DNA from 2 places in the Polycladomyces zharkentensis genome. Region 2 is predicted to be linked to the other one. Evidence: riboswitches for the same ligand, from Rfam matches in the RefSeq annotation. Region 2 holds a riboswitch; the other holds the start of a gene.
What was found. Region 2 has a riboswitch for S-adenosylmethionine ahead of JQC72_RS04895 (nitrite/sulfite reductase). Riboswitches for the same ligand answer to the same signal wherever they lie in the genome.
Positions count from the first base shown of each region.

Region 1: linked by a shared signal. The riboswitch ahead of metH (methionine synthase) and the one ahead of JQC72_RS04895 (nitrite/sulfite reductase) in region 2 are both predicted to bind S-adenosylmethionine.

Region 1 covers NZ_JAFHAP010000011.1:88,273-91,953, forward strand. Annotated here, with positions in the region: gene JQC72_RS12595 (DsbA family protein) at 168-893, shown strand; gene JQC72_RS12600 (disulfide oxidoreductase) at 903-1,355, shown strand; SAM riboswitch class I at 1,878-1,993, shown strand; gene metH (methionine synthase) at 2,076-3,681, shown strand, end outside.
Region 2 covers NZ_JAFHAP010000005.1:81,642-85,322, forward strand. Annotated here, with positions in the region: gene JQC72_RS04880 (cell wall hydrolase) at 1-415, shown strand, start outside; gene JQC72_RS04885 (spore coat protein GerQ) at 433-759, shown strand; gene JQC72_RS04890 (YtoQ family protein) at 855-1,295, opposite strand; SAM riboswitch class I at 1,650-1,767, shown strand; gene JQC72_RS04895 (nitrite/sulfite reductase) at 1,848-3,476, shown strand; gene JQC72_RS04900 (DUF3906 family protein) at 3,473-3,681, shown strand, end outside.

The DNA of each region.
Region 1 (3,681 bases), on a different contig from region 2:
AACGTTCCCTTTATCCGACGGGGATAAACGGCTTTTTTTCAACTATGCTTGTAAATTTTTTCCGAACAAGCGAAAAGATGCTTTTCATAAGTCCTCATTTTTCTTGTTTTATGCGATAATAGAAAGCAAATCCGACTGGAACGGATCACATGGGAAGGAGAACTTTGATGGGGAAAAAGAACCGAACGAAGAAAAAGCAGACCGTGTCATATCAGGCAAAAAGGAAGAAAAAGGACATGCGGATGTTGACGATGGTAACGGTGGGACTGGTTGTGCTGATATTGGCCATCTTCGGCATTGCGCAACTGGCCGCTGACGGTCAAAAAGAGGAGATCAACCGGTTGGCGCAGGGTCAACCCGTCCTGGGCGATCCGAAAGCACCGGTGACACTGATCGAGTTCGGGGATTTCAAGTGCCCGGTGTGCAAACGGTTTGAGGAGACCGTCTTTCCTTTGCTGAAAAAGGAATATATCGACACCGGCAAGGTAAAAATGGCCTTTCTCAACATGCAGTTCATCGGGCCGGATTCCGTGACGGCCGGCATTGCGGGTGAGTCGATTTACCGTCAAAATCCACAGGCGTTCTGGCAGTTCTATGACGCGATCTACCGGAATCAACAGGACGAATATGTCATCTGGGCCACGCCGGAGTTTCTGGTGCAATTGGCCAAGCAGCACGTTTCCGGTATTGACGTGAAACGTCTGGAACAGGACATCCGCACCCGGAAATACGAGGCCGATGTACAGCGGGATATGGACAGCGGAAAGAAACTGGGCATCAATTCGGTTCCGACGATCTACGTCAACGGGAAAAAAGTGGACAATCCGCTGGACTACAATCAATTGAAACAAGCGTTGGATCAAGCGCTTCAGGAATCGGGCAAGAAAGGATAATCCGGTATGATGGGGTGGATTCGGCAATACGGAATGTATTTCGCATGGGTGGTGTCATTGGTTGCGACGGGGGGCAGTTTGTATTTCAGCGAGATCGCGATGTTTGAACCGTGCAAGTTGTGCTGGTTCCAGCGGATTTTTATGTATCCGTTGACGGTGTTGCTGGGAATCGCCAGTTATCGGGATGACCGGGGGATCATTTCCTACACGCTTCCGCTCAGTGTGATCGGCGGTTCCATTTCGCTTTATCATTATCTGCTGCAAAAGGTACCGGCGATGAAGTCGTTCACTCCCTGCACGCGCGGGGTGCCGTGCACGGGCGAATACATCAACTGGTTCGGATTTGTCACCATTCCCTTTTTGGCACTGACGGCGTTTGTATTGATCACTTGGTTCCTGATGGCGGCCCGGAAGGGAGCAACGGACGAGGCTGTTGAAACGGTGACGGAACGGGATGCATAACGGTTGCGATCGGTTGACCGTTGCTCAGGCGGTGGCAACGATCTGCCGGCGGCAGAACGGGACGAAGGAGCGTGTGGGCACCTGAGAAGTAAAAACGGGCGGCCCGGTCGGACAAACACGGAGAAAAGTTTCTTTCAAAGCGCATATAGTATGGTGAAAGAGAGGATGGAGGAGGGTGTGTCTGGTTAGTCAGGGAGGCATCCTTTCCGGGTTGACGGCAGAACGAAGCGTCGGAGGAACCCCATTGCGAGCATCCCTGAGCGAAGCGCACTTGGCTTGGTTCTTTCGCCCAACGGTTCGAAGCGGACATGATCCGTTTTTCGGGAGGTTCTGGGGAGAAAGCCGGGAAAACAATGCGGACCATATGGACCAGACACGCTCGAGTCGGAGCGGGAGGAAAAAGGTTCACCCGAATCAAAGATCTGAAATCAATTGACAGGTGCCCCGTTCTTTTTGTATATTTATCTCCAAATCCTTTTCGTTCGTCTGTTCCGAAAAAATCACATAATCCGATTAGCGGAACTCTTATCCAGAGTGGCGGAGGGACTGGCCCGATGAAGCCCGGCAACCTATTTGAGAGGGATTGCCTTTCAAATGTGGTGCCAATTCCTGCAGAGGGTATCTCTGGGAGATGAGAGTTTGCGCGTTTACGACGCCAACCTTTCATCCGATCAGAGATGAAAGGTTTTTTATTTGATGGAAGGAAAGAGGATGATGGCCATGGGTATTCAACCGTTGGCAGAACGGATGAGAGAAAAAATCCTGATTCTGGACGGCGCGATGGGAACGATGCTGCAAAATGCCCGTTTGACGGCGGAGGATTTTGGTGGTGAAGAGTATGAGGGATGTAACGAAATACTCAACCTGACACGCCCCGACCTGATCCAATCCATTCATGAAGCGTATCTGGAAGCGGGAGCAGACATTGTGGAGACCAACACGTTCGGTGCCACGTCGGTGGTGCTGGCCGAGTACGGACTGGAAAACCGTGTGGAAGAGATCAACCGCGCAGCGGTGGCCTGCGCCCGCAAAGCCGTTGACAAATGGAAGCGGGACGGTTCTCCCCGGTATGTGGCCGGGGCGATGGGACCGACAACCAAGACGCTCTCGGTGACGGGCGGTGTCACGTTCGACCAACTGGTGGATGCGTATTACGAACAGGCGCGTGCACTGTTGTTGGGCGGCGTGGATGCGTTGCTGCTGGAGACATCCCAGGACACGCTGAATGTGAAAGCGGGCGGAATCGGAATCCGGCGGGCATTTGCGGAGTTGGGAACCGAAGTGCCGATTCTGATTTCCGGCACGATCGAACCGATGGGCACGATGTTGGCCGGGCAAAATGTGGAGGCCTTTTACGTGTCCATCTCCCATCTCCGCCCCTTGTCCGTGGGGTTGAACTGTGCGACCGGCCCGGAATTTATGCGTGACCACTTGCGGACGCTGGCTTCGATGGCCGGTTGTGGGGTAAGCTGTTATCCCAACGCCGGTCTTCCGGACGAAGAGGGAAGGTATCATGAAACGCCGGAGGGACTGGCCGCCAAGTTGGCTGCCTTTGCCGAAGCCGGGTGGCTCAATATGGCGGGCGGATGTTGCGGTACGACACCGGATCACATCCGTGCGCTGGCGGAGGCGCTGAAGGACAAACGCCCCCGTCCCGTACCGGAACGGCGCATCCCGGCGGTATCCGGCATCGAACCCGTTTATGTGGAAGCGGACAATCGACCGATTCTCGTCGGTGAGCGGACCAACGTGATCGGGTCGCGCAAATTCCGAAACCTGATCCAGGAAGGGGAATATGAAGCCGCTGCGGAAATCGCCCGAAAACAGGTGAAAAACGGCGCTCAGGTGATTGACGTGTGCCTGGCTGATCCCGACAGGGACGAACTGGAGGATATGCGGCGGTTTTTGACCTATGCCGTCAAGGTGATCAAAGCGCCGCTGATGATCGACTCCACATCGCCCGAGGTAATGGAGGAGGCGTTGAAGTTTTCGCAGGGCAAAGCCATTCTCAATTCGATCAACCTGGAAGACGGGGAAGAGCGCTTTGAAAGGGTGGTGCCCCTGATTCACCGCTACGGCGCGGCGGTCGTCGTGGGCACGATCGACGAACGGGGCATGGCCGTCGACCGCGAACGGAAGTGGGAGGTGGCTGAACGCTCCTACCGCTTGTTGACGGAAAAGTACGGCATTCCGGAAGAGGACATCATTTTCGACCCGCTGGTTTTCCCCGTCGGGACGGGTGATGAAGCGTACATCGGATCGGCCAAGGAAACCGTGGAGGGCATTCGTCTCATCAAGGAACGTTTGCCGCGTTGCCAGACGATCC
Region 2 (3,681 bases):
GGTTCGAGCCACCAGTGAAGAAGTGAAATTGTTGGCGCGTTTGATGCGGGCGGAGGCGGAAGGGGATGGTCAGATGGCGATGTTGTTGGTCGGCAACGTCGGGGTCAACAGGGTGGTTGGCGATTGTCTGGATTTTGAGGGGCTCCGGTCGATCAGGGCGATGGTGTTCCAATCGCCCGGCGGGTTTGAAGCCGTGCAGAGGCCGTACTTCTATCAAGCGGCAAGAAGTCGTGACATTCGTCTGGCTCGCAGGGTCATCCGGGGCGAGCGATACGATCCGGCTTCCAATGCGCTGTGGTTTTTCAAACCGGTCGGTCCATGTCCCCCGCGATGGTTCAACCAGCCCCATAGCGGGAGGTACAAAAGTCATTGCTTTTACATCCCCTTACCCGCATCGTGTCCGGATGTATATTGAGAAAAGGAGGAGCACAGGTGTATTGGCCTTATTACTATCCACACGGAAACGGTTCCCTGTCGGTTCAAGGATGGGATGACGCGTCGGTAACACAGCAAAGACGGCGTGTGTATTCGGAAGACCTGCTCCACCGCAACATCGGGAAAACAGTGACGGTGTATCTTACTTTTGAAAACAATCCCCAGTGGCCTGCGAAAAAAACCACCGGCACGCTGCGCGGCGTCGGCAGGGATTTCATCGTGGTTCGCGACAGGCAAACCGGCAAGGATCACATGTTTCTCAACATCAATATCGATTATGTGGTGTTTGATGATCGGCCCGCCGCTTTGGCCGGTGAATCTTAAACGGCAAAAAAGCCGGCCCGATCAACAGGTGGAGCCGACTTGGATGAAGCGGTGTCCGTTTCCGGTACTGCCAGGGGAAACGGATTTTTTTTTGCTTACTCCAAAACGTAAGCCAGTGCATCCAACGCTTGGTCTACTGTTTCCACGGTCACTTGCGCCCTTTGGGACAGCTCTTTCAACGGATGATGCAGGCTTTCGGGGCGAACCAAAATGAGCGGTTTTCCCATCTGGATGGCCATGGCCGCGTCCATCGCCGTGTTCCATTGCCGGTATTTCTCACCAAACAGCGCAATCACCACATCCGCTTTCTGCATCCAGATTCGTGTCCGCAGATTGTTCAGTTCGGACGCAGCATGATCGCGGTATACCGCGTTGGGCTGTTTTCCTTTGATGAGTTCGCCGATCGCGTCTGAGCGGTCATGATCTTCCTGCGGCCCTTTAAAGATGATCGGCAGGCCGCGCTCTTCCGCTTTTTTTCGCAATTGTTCGCGCCAATCGTCATGAATTTGCCCCGCGAGATAAACCAGCAGTTCCAATTTCCATCTCCTCCTTTTGAGGTCGTGTCTTGATTCCTATCGTGTGCATCGCTTCCCCTGTGCCCAGCAAATCAAGGCGATTTGAAACTGTGGGCGCAGCATGCGGCCCACCTGATGATGGCCGGACACACCCATGATGCCTTGGGGCAGATCCTCTTCCATTGTATCAAAAAGCGACAAACATGCAGTGGACGGCTTCGGTGCGCTTGGGGTTTTCTCACAGATAGGCAGTTCCTATTAAAAAAATTTTTTTGAAAACGGGTTGACAATAGCGACAAATCGGAGTATCATGACAACAAATCAGTTTAGTTTACTAATCTGAGTGGTTAACTCGGTTTTGGCAATATACCTGCTTTCCCATCCAGAGAGGTGGAGGGACTCGGCCCTGTGAAGCCTCGGCAACCAGTTTCGACCCTCGGGGCGGAACCCGGTGCCAATTCCGGAGAGAACCGCGGGTTCTCGAAGATGGGGAGAAAAAAGGCGTTATCGAGAAAAAACCGCCCCTTTTCTCCCGTCGGGAAAAGGGGTTTTTTCATCAAAGGGGGAGCGATCATGGCGCAACAGCAACAATGGAAATGGGCGAAAGATATCGATCGTCTGAACGAAGTGGAAAAACTGAAACTGGAAAAAGACGGTTTGGATGTCATTCCCGATATCGAGAAATACGCCCAAACCGGGTTTGAGTCAATACCCGAAGAGGAATTTGCCCGCTTCAAATGGGCGGGATTGTACCTGCAACGACCCAAATCTGACGGTTATTTCATGATGCGGGTGCGGATTCCGACGGGCGTGCTGAACTCTCGGCAAGTGCGCGTGCTGGCCGAAGTTGCCCGCGATTACGGCCGGGGTCTCATCGATGTGACCACACGGCAGGCGGTGCAGTATCACTGGCTTCGGATTGAGAATATCCCGGATATTTTCCGCCGGTTGAACGAAGTGGGTTTGTACTCTTACGAGGCATGTGGAGACTGTCCGCGCAATATTGTCGGTAACCCGTTGGCGGGAATCGATCCGTATGAGCTGATCGATACGCGTCCGATCGTTTCCGAACTGGAGAAGACTTTCTTGCTGAACAAGGAATTTTCCAATTTGCCCAGGAAATACAAAATTTCCGTATCCGCCAACATTCACAATGCGGGGCACGCACAAATCAACGATGTCGCCTTCACGCCTGCGATCAAGGAGATCGACGGAGAACGGGTAGTCGGATTCCACGTGTGGGTGGGCGGCGGATTGTCCAACCGGCCGCATCTGGCGCAGCAGTTGGATCTGTTTGTGCGCCCGGAACAAGTGGTGGATGTGGCGGTCGGAATCACCAAAGTGTTCCGGGATTACGGTTACCGTGAAAAACGGCATCGTGCCCGTCTGAAGTTCCTGGTTGCCGACTGGGGACCGGAGAAATTTTTGCAAGTGTTGACCGAACTGATCGGCCCTTATCCCTCCCGCGGGGAAGATCAGTTGAAGGAGTGGAACGGCGGGTATTTCACGGGTGTGCATCCGCAAAAACAGGAAGGGCTTTGCTACGTGGGACTCAATATTCCCGTCGGCCGGACGTCCGCAGAAGAGTTTTTCCAACTGGCCGATCTTGCGGACAAATACGGCTCGGGTTCCGTGCGCACGGTAAACACGCAAAACGTGATCATCCCCGACGTACCGCGGGACCGGGTGGACGATCTGTTGAAAGAACCGTTGCTGGAGCGGCTGACACCCTATCCGAAAACATTTGTCGGACATGCCGTTTCCTGCACCGGTAACGAATTCTGCAACTTGGCGTTGACCGAAACCAAGAAGTTGATGCACCGGACGGTGGAGTATCTGGATTCCCGCATTGACCTCGACGTGCCGATCCGCCTGCATGTGAACGGTTGTCCCAACTCCTGCGGCCAGCAACAAATCGCCGATATCGGGCTGTTGGGCGGCAAACTGAAAACTTCGGCAGGCATGGTGGAGGCATACACCGTGTCGGTTGGCGGACATCTGAACGGGAAAGGCCGTTTCAACACCCAGCTCAAGGGGCGTGTGGAAGCAAATGATGTTCCGCGCGTGTTGGAATCGTTGGTGCTCTTTTACAAAAATGAACGGCAACCCGGTGAATCGTTTTCCGAATTCGTGGACCGCGTAGGGGTGGCCGCATTCCAGGAGCGACTGGACGAAGCACTGGCCAAGGCGGGAACGCAATGAGTGTTCATAAGACGAATCATCGGAAGGATCGTCAGGAACCCTCCCTGTTTCTGTACCGGTTGTCGGTTGTGACGGAAGAAGGGGAAACGCATACGATTGTGATCCTGGCGGAAGACGACGAAACGGCCTTTAGCACGGCGGAAAAAGAATGGGAACGTCATTTTCTCGTTCCACCCAAGGTGGCGGAATGGGCGTTGGAGGAAAA